2 regions of the Lysinibacillus sp. Y5S-8 genome follow, and region 2 is predicted to be linked to the other one. Evidence: predicted binding sites of a transcription regulator. Region 2 holds the regulator's gene; the other holds the start of a gene.
What was found. The regulator CtsR, encoded in region 2, represses protease genes until heat stress. The targets are predictions, from matches to a motif close to ATGGTCAATAAAGGTCAAACA.
Positions count from the first base shown of each region.

Region 1: clpP (ATP-dependent Clp endopeptidase proteolytic subunit ClpP) is a predicted target of CtsR. The motif match lies at 1,975-1,995, and genes of this name have one in related genera.

Region 1 covers NZ_CP145889.1:3,814,337-3,823,302, reverse strand. Annotated here, with positions in the region: gene whiA (DNA-binding protein WhiA) at 1-526, shown strand, start outside; gene V6670_RS18670 (HPr family phosphocarrier protein) at 640-897, shown strand; gene clpP (ATP-dependent Clp endopeptidase proteolytic subunit ClpP) at 1,298-1,888, opposite strand; tRNA gene V6670_RS18660 (tRNA-Arg) at 2,196-2,270, shown strand; gene V6670_RS18655 (basic amino acid ABC transporter substrate-binding protein) at 2,772-3,560, shown strand; gene V6670_RS18650 (amino acid ABC transporter permease) at 3,638-4,348, shown strand; gene V6670_RS18645 (amino acid ABC transporter ATP-binding protein) at 4,345-5,067, shown strand; gene V6670_RS18640 (spore coat protein) at 5,124-5,738, opposite strand; gene V6670_RS18635 (LemA family protein) at 5,874-6,455, shown strand; gene V6670_RS18630 (TPM domain-containing protein) at 6,515-7,204, shown strand; gene V6670_RS18625 (S9 family peptidase) at 7,368-8,966, shown strand, end outside.
Region 2 covers NZ_CP145889.1:4,535,535-4,544,500, forward strand. Annotated here, with positions in the region: gene V6670_RS22295 (ATP-dependent Clp protease ATP-binding subunit) at 1-1,284, opposite strand, end outside; gene V6670_RS22300 (protein arginine kinase) at 1,274-2,383, opposite strand; gene V6670_RS22305 (UvrB/UvrC motif-containing protein) at 2,380-2,922, opposite strand; gene V6670_RS22310 (CtsR family transcriptional regulator) at 2,936-3,406, opposite strand; gene V6670_RS22315 (DUF4870 domain-containing protein) at 3,672-3,977, opposite strand; gene V6670_RS22320 (class I SAM-dependent methyltransferase) at 4,102-4,785, shown strand; gene corA (magnesium/cobalt transporter CorA) at 4,822-5,784, shown strand; gene V6670_RS22330 (hypothetical protein) at 5,835-6,044, opposite strand; gene V6670_RS22335 (protoglobin domain-containing protein) at 6,328-7,638, shown strand; gene V6670_RS22340 (acyl-CoA thioesterase) at 7,682-8,161, opposite strand; gene V6670_RS22345 (aldehyde dehydrogenase family protein) at 8,231-8,966, opposite strand, start outside.

The DNA of each region.
Region 1 (8,966 bases), 720 kb from region 2:
AGAAACATCAGCCTACCATTTAGAGATTTATTCTTTGTATAAAGAGCATGGTGAGGCATTGATGGATTTGATGAATGAATTTGAACTTAATGCCAAAACAATTGAACGAAAAAAAGGTTTTGTCACTTATTTAAAGGAAGCAGAGAAAATTTCAGATTTCCTTAATATTGTTGGCGCACATCAGGCCATGATGAAGTTTGAGGATGTGCGAATATTGCGAGATATGCGCAATAGCGTCAACCGTATTGTGAACTGTGAAACAGCCAACTTAAACAAAACTATTGGTGCAGCATTACGGCAGGTAGAGAATATTCGATTTATTGAAAATTCAATTGGTCTGGATCAGCTACCAGAAAAGCTACGTGAAATAGCACGTCTACGTGTAGAATATCAGGATGTGACATTAAAAGAGCTTGGTGAAATGGTATCAAGTGGAACGGTTAGTAAATCAGGTGTTAACCATCGATTGAGAAAAATTGATGAGATTGCTGATGCATTAAGACGCGGTGAAAAAATAGGTGGTTAAGTTTTCATACTTTTCAGGTATGAATGTCATGCGTAATCGCTTATTGTTCTTTTGCTAGTAAGTGAGGTAAGATAAAACTAATAGATGAACGGTAGTGAAGGGGAGTTTTGAGTATGATTGAGAGAAGAGTCCAGGTCAAATTAAAATTAGGACTACAAGCTAGACAAGCAGCACTATTTGTGCAGGAAGCAAATCGTTTTAGTGCTGATATCTTTCTGGAAAAAGACGAGAAAAAAGTAAATGCCAAATCCATTATGGGTGTCATGAGCTTAGCAGTCGCTAAAGGCACTGAAGTTACTTTAAGTAGTGACGGCAGCGATGCGGAGCAAGCGGTTACAGCATTGGCTACAATTATCGAAAATGAAGACTAACATTCATTGAACACAAAAGGCATCACAGAGCAAATCTGTGATGCCTTCATAGTGTTGAAAAACAAAACCATCCATAGCATTTTTGTGAAAGGTGAAAATGGATTTCCGTTGCAGGCTACTTGCTTTCCTGTGGGTGAGCGCTGAGCCGCTTCCTCCGCTACCGCTCCGTTTAGAGGCTCGCCTGTCTCGCTATCCCACGGGAGTCAAGTAGCCTTCCACTCCAATCCATAAAAATGTTTCTTTTTAGAAAGGTTTTCAAATAAAGTGAAGGTATTCACTACGCTTTATGGAACGGAAATCAACCCCTCGCCTTTCAAAATGGCTGTTTCTGCCGTTGACATCACCTTTTTTCAACAACACGAAAGGCATCACAGAGCGAGTCTGTGATGCCTTCTCATTTTTATTTATTATCGCTACGGTGCATAATGTGATCGATTAAACCATATTCTTTAGCACGCTCAGCAGTCATGAAATTATCACGATCTGTGTCTCTAGCAATGACTTCAAGTGGTTGGCCTGTGCGTTCAGATAAAATGCCATTTAATTTTTCACGTAAGAATAAAATACGTTTAGCAGCAATTTCAATTTCTGTCGCTTGACCTTGTGCACCACCTAGTGGTTGGTGAATCATTACTTCTGCATTTGGTAATGCAAAACGTTTACCAGGCTCACCAGCAGCAAGTAAGAAAGCACCCATTGATGCAGCCATACCAATACAAATTGTTTGAACTTGCGGTTTAATGATTTGCATTGTGTCATAAATAGCCATACCAGCCGTAATTGATCCACCTGGTGAATTAATGTAAAGAGAGATATCTTTATCTGGATCTTCCGCTTGTAGGAAAAGAAGTTGTGCAACAATGGAGTTAGCTACATTGTCATCAATAGCGCTTCCTAAAAGGATAATACGGTCTTTAAGTAGACGTGAATAAATGTCATATGCACGTTCACCGCGACTTGTTTGTTCAATAACTGTAGGAATTAAATTCATGTTAAATCCTCCTTAAAAAACTAAATTCGAATACCTTTGCTGAAAATTTCCATTGTTATTTCAGCTGTATCCTTATCATACACATTATAGTCAGGGAAGGTCAAATATTAACCCTGCTAAAGTGAAATAAAAAAAATAAAATGTTTTTGCATTCTATGGTTGAATTATATATGATAGGCTTGTATAATAATTAAGGTTATAAGTTTAAAGTACAGTACACTATTTTGCAGGTATGCTTCAAAAAATGAGGGTTATCTACATCATGCTTTTCGTAAGCCTAGAGTGAGTACTTTTTTTTTGTGCTTTTGCCCTCGTGGTGTAATGGATAACACGTAAGATTCCGGTTCTTGCACTGGGGGTTCGATTCCCTCCGAGGGCGCCATTTTACTGAATATAGATATACTTGTTATAGCTCATCTCCTAATAAGTAGTTTAGCAGCCTGCTTAGTGGAGATCGAGAGGGAGATATAGGCGCAATACTGTCCTATTTGGCATTATTCCCCTATTTATTCCTTTCAAACCTTCAAAAAAGCAATAACTCCAAATTATTTTTTAGTGGACATACTGTACGTGAAGACTAGAAATAGTCGAAAAAAAAGAATCCTATCTGAGGGGATTCTTTTTTTTTGCCAAAATTTATCGAAATTTGGTGTGGTTTGTAGTGTATATATATTAATTTTAGATTAGATTTCTTGTTATTTATACATGTTTCTTCTAATTATATAAGTTTATTATAAATTAATATGAAAAAATATTTAGTTTTATGCGAAAAGTTGTTGTCTAAATACTATAATATTAATATAATTGACCTAATAGTCTAACATTTCCGAATTGCGAAAAATAATACGCATTTCGGAAAATTATCGAAATAGGGGGAAATACAATGAAGAAAACAGGTTGGATGCTACTGATGATGGTTGCAGCATTAACATTAGCACTTGCAGGATGTGGTACAAAGGGTGGTTCATCTTCAGGAAGCTCATCTTCAGAAGATGGTAAGAAAATATATAAAGTTGGTACAGAGGCAACTTTCGCACCATTTGAATCTGTTGACGATTCAGGGAAAATTGTGGGGATTGATGTCGATGTTTTAAAAGCTATTGCTGATGAAATGGACTTTGAAGTTGACTGGAATAACATTGGTTGGGAGCCAGTTTTCCAAACAATTAAAAACGGCGAAACAGATATTGGTGCTTCAGGAATCACAATTACTGAAGAGCGTAAAGAATCATTTGATTTTACAGAGCCTTATTATGAGTCTCAATTATTGATTGTTGTAAAAGAAGATTCAAAAATTAAATCTCTAGCTGAACTAAAAGATAAAAAGGTATCAGTACAAATTAATGCTACAGGTCATATGGCGGCGAAAAAGCTACAAGGGGAAGCAAGTACAAATATTATGGCGTTTGAAAGTCAACCAATCGCAATTCAAGAGATGTTAAACGGTAACGTTGATGCAGCTATTGGAGACAATGCGGTAGTTTACGAATACATTAAAGCGCATCCAGATCAAAAATTAAAAGTAATCGAAGATGATGCGTTTGAAAAAGAATATTATGGCTTTATGGTTCAAAAAGGAAACAAAGAGCTATTAGATAAATTAAATGAAGGTCTTAAAAAGATTAAAGAAAACGGTAAATTAAAAGAAATTACAGGTTCTGATTTCAAGTAATAAATGAATGATGACGCCCCTAGCATGGTTACTATGCTAGCGGCTCATTCACTTTAAAGGGGAAATGGGGTTTTCGGATGGACATCTTTGACTTACGCTGGGACATTGTCTGGAACTACCGAGATATGTTTATACGGGGTATTGGCGTAACAATTATTTTGACACTTAGTGGTTATTTTGGAGGTATTCTATTAGGACTATTTTTAGGCCTAGGAAAATTATCGAGTAAAAAATGGATTTATTGGCCATCAAAATTATATATCGATTTATTCCGTGGAACACCAATGCTTGTGCAAATTTTATTAATTCACTTAGCAGTTATTCCAACAATTTTTGGTCATTCTTTAGGATATATGGTGTCAGGGATTACAGCGCTCGTATTAAACTGTGCTGCTTACAATGCGGAAATTTTCCGTGCAGGTATTCAAAGTATTGCAAAGGGGCAAATGGAGGCAGCTCGTTCTTTAGGGTTAACACATAACCAAGCGATGCGTAAGGTCATTTTACCACAGGCATTTAGACGTATGATTCCACCATTAGGGAACGAATTTATCGCATTATTAAAAGATTCTTCATTAGTAACAGTTATTGCAGCACCAGATATTTTATACGCAAGTAAGGTAGTAGCAGGTGCAAGCTTCCGCTTCTGGGAACCGTACATCGTTGCTGCACTACTCTATTTAGTTTTAACATATGGTGTAACGAAAATCGTGGCATTTATCGAGAAACGATTTAGCAATAGTTATGTCCCTCGTAAAGCTAAGGCAGAAGGGCGGGAAGCAAGATGATAAAAATTGAAAACCTACACAAATATTTCGGAAAGCTTGAAGTATTAAAAGGCATTGATTATGAAATCCAAGAGAAACAAGTTGTTTGTGTGATTGGACCATCTGGCTCAGGCAAAAGTACATTTTTACGATGCATCAATATGCTGGAAGATGTAACAGATGGTGCTATTTATATTGAAAACGTGAAAATTAATGCTCCAAAAACGAATATCAATGAGATTCGGGCAGAAGTTGGCATGGTGTTTCAACAATTTAATCTATTCCCGCATATGACAGTTATCGATAATGTCACGATGGCCCCTATGCAAATTCGCAAAATGAGTCGTCCAGAAGCTGAAGAATTAGGGCATGAGCTGTTAAAAAAGGTTGGACTCGACAGCAAGGCATATAACTATCCTGAGCAGCTATCGGGTGGTCAACAGCAGCGTGTAGCCATTGCACGTGCCTTAGCCATGAAGCCAAAAGCCATTTTATTTGATGAGCCCACTTCAGCACTTGATCCTGAAATGGTCAAAGAGGTGCTAGATGTTATGAAAAATCTAGCAGCTGAAGGGATGACCATGGTTGTTGTTACGCACGAAATGGGCTTTGCTCGTGAAGTAGGGGATCGAGTAGTCTTTATGGACGGTGGCTATATTGTAGAAGAAGGCTCTCCAGAGGAACTCTTTGGCAATCCACAAAGTGACCGTACAAAGGCGTTTTTAGGAAAGGTATTATAATCTTAATGAATAAAGAGCAGTTTCTGGTGTTTACCACCAGAGACTGCTCTTTCGTGTTAATGAAGGGGATTAGTTGTTGTGTCATATGCATTCAGCATCGTTTGCATATCCTGTTGTGAGTATTGAGGTACCTGATAATAGCCATGTTTATTTTGATAGATGGATAATTCGTAGCCCATTTCAATGCAGTTAGGAATACTATCAGCAACAACGCGACGAACAACTGGGTTTGTTGTCTCTAAAGCAGCCGTTGTCATACATTTTGCTGAACCTTTTTGAGCACCAAGTAAGAACCCTGAAATAGCTTCATCATTAATTTCATTGGCATTTTGCATTGGCTTTTTTGGTTGACCAGGATTTACGCCATATTTAAAGTCATTTCCTGTCTCCATTTGGTAACGTCCTGTTGGAACAGATGGATCATGTCCTGTTTTGAAGGACTCTACAATTGTATTGTACATACCTAAAGTAAAATTATACTGGCGATCCAAAATATTCAATAATTCAGGATCTTGTACATGTGGGCGTAAAATTATGGCTTGGTTCATACCTGCGATAATTTCGCCAATTGTTTCATGCATGTCCATCATTTCATGGCCACCATGATTTAGACTATGTTGTTGATTGAAATTGGTTTGATTTGATGATTCATTGTAAAACGATTGTGACAAAAAAAACGCCTCCTCAATGATTTTTTGATGCAGTAGTTAGTATGTCAAGTCAAATGAAATTCATACGGTATAAATGTAAAGACAAAAATGTAGACTATTGAAGAAAGGAAAAGTAGGTCGAGGAGGTTCTATAAATTGAAAAAGTTGCTTGGACCAATTGGGATAATTGTTCTTATTCTTGTTCTATTCGCCTTATTATTCATTCCTAAATATAATAGCCTGGTGACTGCAGAGGAAAATGTAGATTCGAAATGGGCACAAGTGGAAAATCAGCTCCAACGTCGTTATGATTTGATTCCAAATTTAGTCGAATCAGTGAAAGGCTATGCGAATCATGAGCAAGAGGTGATTGCAAGTATTACACAAGCACGTGCACAAATGGGTAGTGCAAACACTCCAGAGGAGCAAGCTGCTGCAAATGATGCTTTAACTGGAGCACTTAGTCGTTTACTTGTAGTTGTTGAAAATTATCCAAACTTAAAGGCAGATACAAACTTTCGTCAGTTAATGGATGAGCTAGCAGGCACTGAAAATCGCCTGGCGGTAGCACGTGAGGATTACAATAATGAAGTTCAGCAATTTAATAAGCAGGTTAAACGTTTCCCAGGTAATTTGATGGCAGGAATGTTTGGCTTTGAACAAAAAGAATACTTTAAAGCCGCAGCAGGAGCTGACAAAGCACCATCAATCGATTTTAGTCAATCAGGTACACACTAATGAAGCGTAGCCTTGTACAAATAATCATCGTTTGTTCGGTGTTTCTTTTATTTACGAACATGGCAAAGGCAACTATGCCGTCACCGATGAAAAATACGTATATACATGATTTTGCCAATGTATTATCAGCAAATATCAAAGAACAATTAAATCATTACTCCGCGCAATTGGATCAAGGCACAGGCGCTGAAATCATGATTGTAACCATTGATAGTCTAGATGGACAGGAGCCAAAGATGTATGCTACAAAAATGATTCGGTCTTGGGGAATAGGTGACGAACAGAAAAATAATGGTGTTTTAATTTTAGCTACATTTGGACAGAGTGAAGGGAATAATGACGTAGTAATAGCTGTTGGTCAAGGGTTAGAGGGGCCATTACCAGATGGAAAATTAGGACGTATTTTAGATGAGGCATTTTATCCTTCTGCAAGTACGGGCGACATAGATCAAGCCTTCCAATCCACATATGCTGAAATATTTCGCACTGTTGCCGAGGAGTATAATTGGAATGGTGAATTACCAGCGACAGCAGACGAAGGTGAAGACATGCCAACTTGGTTAATTATCTTAATCGTTCTCGTTGTTCTTATTATTTATACGTTCTTTTCGAAAGGTGGGGGAGGTCCTCGTGCTGGAGGCTATGGTGGTTATCCAGGTGGCTTTGGCGGAGGGCGTTCAGGCGGAGGCGGCTTTGGAGGATTCGGTGGAGGATCTTCCGCAGGCGGAGGAGCGAGCAGAAAATTTTAATCGTAATACCTAGCGAACTAATTGTTTAGTTCGCTTTCATTATGAGTGAAGAAAAAGTAATGATCATAAAAAAATATCATTCATTGACAATAATACAAAAATTGGTATAATTTGAATATATCGACTTTCGATATAACGTAAACTGATATAGGGAGGAATCATTTTGAAAAAAAGATTTTTATCTGCATCATTAGCGATCATTTTAACAACATCTGTAGCTATTCCTGCAACCATGCAAGAAGTACGTGCTGCCAATGAAACAAATAGCGTCGTAATAGCGCAGGAGCAGCGCATTTCAGTGCAGGAATTTTTGAATTTAGCTGTAACAGCATTAACTTTCCAACACGGATCAGATTCAATGCGGCAACAAATTATTGATACATGGGTAAAGGCTGAGGAGTTCACGGATTTAAATTTATCGATTAAACGTGATGAAGCAGCTCGTATTTTAGTAAGAGCTTTAAATAAAGAAGAAAAAGAAGCATCGCTTGCTGAGTATTTAGAGAAAGCCAATAAGCTTGGTTTATTTAATAACGTGTCAGTAAGCACTGATACAATTGCTAAACAAGATGCAGTTAAAATGTTAAACAATGCAAAACAAATTAAAAATGGTTCCAATAATAAAGGTGTAAAGGAAATTTCTGTAGAAGATTTCATGAAGAATCCTGGAAATTTCGGCTATGAACTTTCACCTGATGGTAATTACATCACATTTGCCTCTGCATGGAAGAACAGATCCAATGTTTTCGTAAAAAAAATGAATGATGATAGTGAGCCTGTTCGCGTCTCGAACTCTAAAGATCGTGATATTGCAGGATTTTTCTGGAAGGAAAATAGTTTATTATATTTAAAGGATAAAGGTGGAGATGAAAACTTCCATATTTATTCTACTACATTTAATGGGTCAAAGGAAAAAGATTTAACGCCATATCCAAATGTAACAGTAGGAATATTAAGTGGCCTACAAGGTGTTAAAGATGAAATTCTTATAATGATGAATAAAGAAGATGCCACTGTCTTTGATGTGTACAAGCTGAACGTCAAGACAGGTAAAACAAAGCATGTTGCTAAAAATCCAGGTAATATTACAAACTGGTTAGCAGATCGGAATGGAAATGTACGTGTTGCCGTAGCAACAGATGGTGTGACAGGAACAATCCTTTATCGAGATTCTGAAAAGGATGAATTTAAACCGTTTATTGAGGTGGAAGCAGGGGATGAAGTAGTGCCACTGGCTTTCTCTAAAGACAATCAAACAATTTATGCAACTTCCAACAAAGGTAGAGATAAAGTAGAAGTTGTAAAATATGATTTAGAAGGCAATGAAAAAGTTATAATGTCAAATGATGAAGTAGATGTTTCGGGTGTTTTATATAGCGCTGAACAAGATAAATTATTATATGGTGCTTATGTTACTGATAAGCTGTATTATCAATTCTTTGATAAAAAGTTTGAAAAGCTGTTCCGTAAAATACAAAATAAGCTTGGCGTGCATGAAAGTGAATTAGGTATCAATGATTACAATAAAGAGATGACAAAATTTATTGTGAGCGTTTCAAGTGATACCGTGTATGGAAAATATTATTACTATGATTCCATAACAGGTGACTTAACAGAGTTGGCTACTTTAAGCCCTTGGTTAAAACCAGAAGGGCTTGCTGAAATGCATCCAATTTCTTATAAGAGTCGAGACGGTTTGACAATTAACGGCTATTTAACTTTACCGAAAAATCAAGAAGCTAAAGATCTTCCTCTTATCGTT
Region 2 (8,966 bases):
TTTTTCAGAGCGCACATTTTCAAGTTTATCTTCAAGTGCCTTTAAGTTTGGTGGCACTGCAAATGAACGTAAGCGGACTTTGGAACCTGCCTCGTCGATTAAGTCAATTGCTTTATCTGGTAGGAATCGGTCTGAAATATATCTGTCACTCATTTTAGCCGCTGCTTCAATCGCTTCATCTGTAATTTTTACACGGTGATGCGCTTCATAACGGTCACGTAAGCCTTGAATAATTAGAATCGCTTCTTCCACTGTTGGTTCATCCACTTGGATTGGTTGGAAGCGACGCTCTAATGCTGCATCCTTTTCAATATATTTGCGGTACTCGTCTAATGTTGTTGCACCAATACATTGAAGCTCACCGCGTGCTAAAGATGGTTTTAAAATATTGGAGGCATCAATTGCACCTTCTGCACCACCTGCACCGATTAATGTATGCAATTCATCGATGAATAAAATGATGTTGCCAGCTTGGCGAATTTCATCCATCACCTTTTTCAAACGATCTTCAAATTCACCACGATATTTAGTACCTGCAACAACCGTCCCCATATCTAAAGTCATGACACGTTTGTCACGTAGGATTTCTGGTACTTCATTATGGATAATTTGCTGTGCTAACCCTTCAGCAATCGCTGTTTTACCAACACCTGGCTCACCAATCAATACAGGGTTATTTTTCGTACGACGCGATAACACTTCAATCACACGTGTAATTTCCTTGCTTCGACCAATAACAGGGTCCAATGTGCCTTCACGTGCAATTTGTGTTAAATCACGTGCTAGGCTATCTAAAGTTGGGGTATTGGCAGCTTGAGCTGCTTGTTGCCCAGATTGTGCATTATCGTTGTTACCTAATAGCAATAATACTTGCTGACGTGCTTTATTTAAGCCGACACCCGCATTGTTTAAGACGCGAGCTGCCACGCCTTCACCTTCACGAATAAGCGCTAATAATAAGTGCTCTGTGCCGATATACGAGTGACCTAATTTACGTGATTCATCCACAGATAGTTCAATTACTTTCTTAGCTCTTGGCGTATAGTGAACAATTGGGCCGACATCTTCTTTACCTTTACCAACTAATTCCTCAATACCAGCTTCAATCATTTGAGGACTAATATCAATGGCTTCTAACGCTTTCGCAGCAATACCGCCGCCTTCACGTATAAGCCCTAATAGAATGTGCTCTGTTCCAATAGATTCGTGCTTCCAACGAATAGCCTCTTCCTGAGCAAGCTGTAATACTTTTTGCGCGCGTTGTGTAAAACGATTAAACATCATATAAATCCTCTCCTTTTTCCCCATTTATAGGCTTATTCGCATATTCTTGAGATAATGCCTCACGGAGCATTTCCGCTCGGACACGATCCCGTTCAGCAGGGGGCAGTGCCTCACCTGCATAGTGCTGTAAAAAACCTGGTTGCATACTAACAACACATTCATTTAAGGTTGTTGCTTGAATCCCATCAATTAACTGTAGATCTACTCCTAAACGAACATTAGATAGACAGGTAGCGGCTTCCTCACTTGTTAGAATTCTCGCATGTGTAAGGGTACCTAAAGCCCGATATACTCTATCTTCTAGAGCAAGCTCTGCCTTTTCCATCAACTTCCCTCTTGCGTGTCGCTCTTTTTGGATAATCTTTTCAGCGACACTTTGTATGTCTGCTAAAATGTCTTCTTCTGTCTTCCCAAGTGTAATTTGATTCGACACTTGATAAACATTTCCTAAATTTTCGCTGCCTTCCCCATATATACCTCTTACAGTCATTCCTAAGCGAGTCATGGCATTAATAATTTGATTCATTTGCCCGGTTAATGTCAGTGCGGGTAGATGCATCATGACCGATGCGCGAAGACCCGTGCCAATATTCGTCGGACAACTTGTTAAATAGCCAAAAGTATCTCGAAAGGCATACGGTAATACTTTCTCTAGGATACGATCAATTTTATTTGCTTGTTCATAGGCACTTTGAAGTTGAAAGCTTGCTGTCATACATTGAATGCGTAAATGATCCTCTTCATTCACCATAATGCTAACGGATTCATCTTCAGAAAGAAGTATGGAGCCTACTTGCTCTTTTTTAGCCAGCTGTGGACTAATCAAATGCTTTTCTACAAGAATTTGACGCTGTAGAGGCGTTAAATCCTTAATAGCAAAATAAGCATAATCATTTTGAAGCGTTGGGCTATCACTTATTGCATGTGTAACTGCCTGTTCCACCTGCAATGCCTCATTCTCTGAGAAAGCTAATGGAAATCGATAGCCATCTAAATTTCGAGCAAGGCGAATACGTGTACTAATGACAATATCTGAATAATCATCCTTGATATGCATCCACGTTGGGGTCGCACGCTCTAAAAATGAATCAATCATCATGACACATCACCACCTTCAAATTGTAGATGCTTCTCTAGCTCTTTAACTTCATCACGAAGCTTCGCCGCCTCCTCAAATTGTTCTTCAGCTACAGCGGCCTTCATACGCTTGCGGATATCCTCTATTTGCTTTTTAATGACATACACATTACTGCGAGCACCAGGCATTTTACCAATGTGTTGGGGGCCTGCCTGTATGCGATTAAAGAGCTTAGGCAAATGCTCACTAAAGGTGTCATAACAGCTCGGGCATCCAAATTTACCTTCTTTTAAAAATTGTTTATACGAAAATCCACATTGTGGGCATGTTTGCTGTTGTGGTTGAACTTGTTGTTTTTCTCCCACCTTTTGCCATGTAGGCGAGCCGAACCAGTTCGACAATAGCTGTTGAATAGACACTGGCTCTTGTTTAAACTCTGCATGAAATGGATGGAACTGTGAGGCGCAGACGTCACAATAATGGTGCTCCACCTTTTGCCCATTTTGAACTTGTGTTACTGTAACTGTCGCATTACGTTGCTTACAATGTTCGCATATCATTTCCATCACCTCACTATTTTTGCTGTTCATATTTGATTGTTGTCAGCATTGCTCGCAAGATCTTTGCTCGAATAGTATCTCTTAAAGGGAGATGTAAATCGATTGTGGAGCGATCAATTGCTGCTAACATTAATTTCGCTTCTCGTTTTGAAATTACCTGCTCATCGATGAGCCGATATACTAAATCTTCTGCCATCGTTTGAGATGCTCCACCTTCTATTTGTCTGAGAACATCGTCGATTAAATCAATCTGTGAATGCGCGCGGACACGTAAAATTCGTATGTACCCACCACCACCACGTTTGCTCTCAACAAGGTAACCTCGCTCGGCAGTAAATCTTGTATTAATTACATAATTTATTTGTGATGGCACACATTGAAATTTATCAGCAATCTCACTCCGTTTAATTTCAATATGCCCTTCTCCACCTAATTCAAGTACTTGCTTTAAGTAACCTTCTATGATGTCTGATATATTACGCATTTTAGGAATACACCTCGCTTGCTTCACTGACTTTGACTATCTTTGACTTTCTTTTAGTATATTATACAAAACGCTTCAAAAAAATTGCAATGATTTCGCCCATAGAAAAGTGAAAAGTCTTAAAGTGCCTATTTTAGTACGAAAAACAGTGCTTTTTCAGTCAAATCTGCACGGGTTATAATTTGCTCATATACCTAATGTACCCTTATTAGTCATAGAAAAAACGCAAGCATATGCAACTAGCATATACTTGCGTCTATGAAAATTATACCCAACGACCAACAATTGGATAACGCCAAGGCTCATCAGACAATGCTTTTACGATACCGATAATTGGTACAACAAATAACATGATGCCGAAAATGATTAAAAACGGTAACCCAATAAGAACAAAACTTAAAACAACTGAGATAGCGATTAAAATACCCATAACAATTTGGAAGAGCAATGCTTGAATAGAAATCGCCTTCACTTCCTCATCCGAACTAATTAAGAAGAAAATAATAGGTACTAACCATGGCGCAAAAAATGCACTTGCGTGTATGATTACTTTAGACCATTTAGTCTCCATATATATCAACCCTTTCTTTGTACTTTGTCTATGTTTTATGTACTACTATTTACGGAACTATACCCGTAATAGTTTCACATTAAATAAGATTTATTAAATTTTTTTTGGAAGGCTGTGATGAGAGATGGAATTTAACAACACATTAGCAAACGAATATGAAAAGGGTATTCGTCGTACATTGCCAAGCTATGATGCCATGCTACGTTTAATACAAACCTTTTATCATTCTATACTCCCAGATAAAGCTGATATGTTAATTGTCGGTGCAGGAAGCGGCAATGAAATTTTACAGCTTGCAGATGGAAGGTCCGACTGGTCATTCACAGGTATTGATCCATCAGAGTCCATGCTCAGCATAGCAAAGGAACGTCTACACGCTCTACCCAATACACTGTCTTTCCACCAAGGAACAATACTAGATACTCAATTACCCTCCATAAAATACGATGCAGCAAGTTGTGTTCTCGTTCTGCATTTTATTCTGGGTTATGAAGAAAAGCTATCTACATTAGAAGAAATCGCAAGACATTTAAAGCCTGGAGCACCGTTTGTCCTTGTCTCAAAATATGGTCAGCCCGGCTCTTTAGAAACTGAACTACAATTTGATTTATGGCGTTCCTATTGGCTACAACATACAAAGCTTTCTGCATCTGATGTAGCAGAGATGGAAAAATCCATTCGCTCCCTTTCGTTTATGCGTGAAGAGGATATTTTAACACTGCTACAAAAGGCGGGCTTTACAAAACCTTCTAGATTTTTTGCCACTACTTTATTTGCTGGTTGGGTATGCTTTAAAGAGGGGCACTAAATAAAATTTTGTAGTAAATAATTTGAGGTGAAAACCGTGATAAGCACCATTGGTATTACAAAACAACAACAATTACTAAAAGATTTTCCATTGGAAGTTATACATCAGCAAGAATTTGAATGGTATTGGGTTGATTTTAATTGCCCTACAGCCGAAGAAGAATCATTATTAGATACATTTTTCCATTTCCATCCGCTTGCTATTGAAGATTGCTTAATGCGATTACAGCGCCCAAAGCTCGATTTCTATGATGATTTTCATTTCTTTGTTATTCATCGAGTAAATGAAGAGAACCTTGCTGCAGAAGAGGTTAATATTTTTGCCTCCAATAAATTTATTGTGACGTTCCATAAAAACCCTGTTCCTGAAATAGATAAGGTACAAAAGATACTAGCAAGCCAACCAAAAAATTGGGAACGGGGGACGGTTTATTTAACATATCAAACAATTGATAAAATCGTGGATAGCTATTTCCCTCTTGTTTATAAAATTGAAGATCATCTTAATGCACTTGAAGGCGAACTTACATACCAAAGCAACGTAAATGCCATGAAGATTGTCTTCGAATTCCGTAGCGATTTGCTTGACCTTAGACGCACTATTTTACCGATGCGAGATCTTTTATATCGAATTCTTAATTCTTACCGTTTTTCTTTAAACAAATCAGAAAGAGCTTATTTCGGGGATATATACGACCATCTCATTAAACTAACTGAAATGGTTGAATCCAATCGAGAACTGACAGCGGATATGCGTGATAACTATATGGCTATGAGCTCAAGTCGCATGAACGGCATTATGATGACTTTAACCATTGTATCAACTATCTTTATTCCACTTACTTTTATTGCTGGTGTATATGGCATGAACTTTGATAACATGCCTGAGCTTCATGGCCATTACAGCTATTTTATTGTACTAGGCTCTATGATTATTATTGCGATCTTTATGCTAGCTATCTTTAAACATAAAGGCTGGTTTAAATTATTTAAACCATAAAAAAAGCTGCTCGTTTTGTCATGAAACGAGCAGTCTCCTTTTTCAAGAAGTTAATAGGGTCCCCTATCATCAATTTTATTATCACCTTGCTGCGGAAATAAAAAGTATGCTAATACGCCTGATCCCAAAGTTGCACAGATTGTAATTAATAATTGCTCAACAGAGGGTACCTCAGCATAATAGTTTCGTAACATATAAACAGAGCCAATTGCGACAATAACCATGACTGGGATGACAAATTTAAAACGCTTTTTCTCCATATAATACCTCCTCTAATCCTTTTTTACATACAGTCTCTATCTTGCTAAACAGTTCGTATTTTACAGGTTTCCTATTTTAAATTCAAATTTACTTCGCTTCACTAATTGAACTGACAATTAAGTAAAAAAATAAAGAAATAACCAAATTTTTAACCAAATATTCAGCAAATAATAGTAAAATAGATTTAATACCAATTATTTATCAAATTTACAAACCTAACAAATTTCAAAAGGCTTTTTTACTTACAATTTATTATGGATATTAGGAATGGAGCAAATAATAATGAGTTGGTTTTCCAAAAACAGTAGTGCTAACTATTCAATTACATTAACACCTGAAAATTTTAAGAATGATGTACGACTAGATGTATCGAACTACCCAAATCTTCAAAAACAATTGCAACTTTTAAATTTAACAGTAGACGATTTAGCAATCATTAAACAACTACAACCGCTTGCAAAGGATCTCATCCCTGCAATGGTGGAGCAATTTTATGCTGCCATTAGTTTGAGCCAAGATCTAATCGATATTATTAATAGAACATCACATATTGACCGTTTGAAAATTACATTACATAAACATTTAAGTGATATTTTTGAGAGTCATATAAATGATGCCTACATTGCCGAAAGAAAGGCAATTGCCGAGACTCACGTGCGAATTGGTTTACAATCCAAATGGTATATTGCCTCATTCCAATCACTCACTTCTACATTCACAAATTTTGTGAGCGAAGTGGACATCTCAAAACAAGATGCCATTCGTGCTATAAATGCTTTTTGTAAAATCATTAATTTCGAGCAACAGCTTGTAATCGAGGCCTATGAAAATGAAGAAGAACGCATTCGCTCAGTAGCTGATGCAACAAAAAACTCTCTTGTTACAACCATTCAGAGTACAGCAGAGGAGCTCAACGCTATTAGTGAAGAAACAGCAGCATCACTATTGGTTATTTCCTCGCAGACAGATGATATTGCTGTGGCGACAAAGCAAGGATTGAGCTTCGTAGCAGATACCCAAGAAAAATCAAGACGTGGTCAACTGCAGCTTAAAGAACAAAATGATTTAATCCAAGTCATTTTACAAAGTGTCAACAGTCTGGAGGTAACGATGAATCAGCTACGTACCTCTTCTCAGAAAATTTCTGAGATTGTTGGACTTGTTACAGGTATTGCTGATCAAACCAATTTATTAGCCTTAAATGCTTCCATCGAGGCTGCTCGAGCTGGAGAACATGGGAAAGGTTTCGCGGTGGTGGCTGAGGAAGTACGCAAGCTTGCTGAGGAAACAAAAAATGCCGTACAAAATGTTTCGCACCTCATTAAAGAAACAGAAAGCAATATTACAACGATGGCCAATTCCGTTCTTAATGTGGATCAAAAAATTCAGCACAGTGTCAATACACAAGAGAATTTATCCAAGTCATTTAATGATATTGCCGATGCTGTTTCTGGCATTCAACAGCAATATGTCAACACATCAAGAGATATTTCAGCCATCTCTAATCTAATTACTGAATTATCACAGGGAGCTACGCTCGTTTCTTCTTCTTCTGACTCTCTTATTAATGTAGTTAATGAACTAAATATGTAAAATGAAAGGGAAATTCACTTTTAAAAGCGAATTTCCCTTTTCCTTAATGTGGTAATGCACGTTTTTGCTTACGGTGCTCTCGTCTTGCTGGCCCTGTTTCAAACAAACGTTTTTCTTCATCTGTTTCAGGATAAATCGCAGGAACTGGTACTGGTTTCCCTTCCTCATTTACTGCAACCATCGTAACAAAGGATTCTGTCGTTAATTTTTCCTCGCCAGTCTCAATATTACGAGAAACAACACGAACGTAAACTTCCATAGAAGAACGTCCTGTAGACGAAACAATACTCTCGATTTCAAGAATATCCCCTACATGTGCAGCCGATAAAAAATCAACCGAATCGATAGAGGCTGTAACTACGAGTCCCTTCGCATGTTTCATTGCTGTAATAGCAGCGATTTCATCAATATAAGCTAACACTCTTCCACCGAAAATAGAATTGTGATTATTTGTGTCTGGGGGTAATACGAGACGCGATTGAACCGTACGTGATTGGCTCATTGGTACAGCGTTGTTTGGCATAATACTTGCAACTTCCCTTCATGTAATGTTCTTTCGTCATCGTATCGCAGAAAAAGAGCTGATGCAAATTTAGAACGATTTTTTCATCGAAATAAATTTCATATCGCTCATTTCCTCAATGGCCCACTTAATTCCTTCTCGTCCATAACCACTCATCTTCACCCCACCATATGGCATGTTATCTACCCTGAATGTCGGAATATCATTAATAATGACAGCACCAGCCTGTAATTCGTCTGCAGCATATAAGGCATCTGACAATATATTCGTGTAAATACCCGCATTTAGACCAAGGTCCGACTCGTTCACAAGTCGAATCGCGTCGTCTAATGTTTCATATGAAACAATTGAGACGATTGGTGCGAATGTTTCCTGACAGACAATTCTCATGTCAGCTGTTACATTCGTCATAACTGTTGGTGTTAGAGTACGTTCTGTAAATTCGCCACCTGTTGCAATAACTGCCCCTTGTTCCCGTGCTTCCTCAACCCACGCTCGGATACGTTCTACCTCATTTGGATTAATCATGGCACTGACATCTGTCTTTGTATCTAACGGGTCTCCTACTATAAGTTTTTTCGTTTCTTCAACGAATGCTTCAGTAAATTCATCAATGATGGACGAATGCACATAAACACGCTGTAACGAAATACATACTTGTCCAGCAAAGTTGAAAGCACCGCTTACGCAACGACTGACAATTTTATGAATTGGCGTCGATGGTTCGACAATCACGGCTGCATTAGAACCTAGCTCTAACGTTACTTTACGCAAACCGACCTTTTCTTTAATGCTCAAACCAACT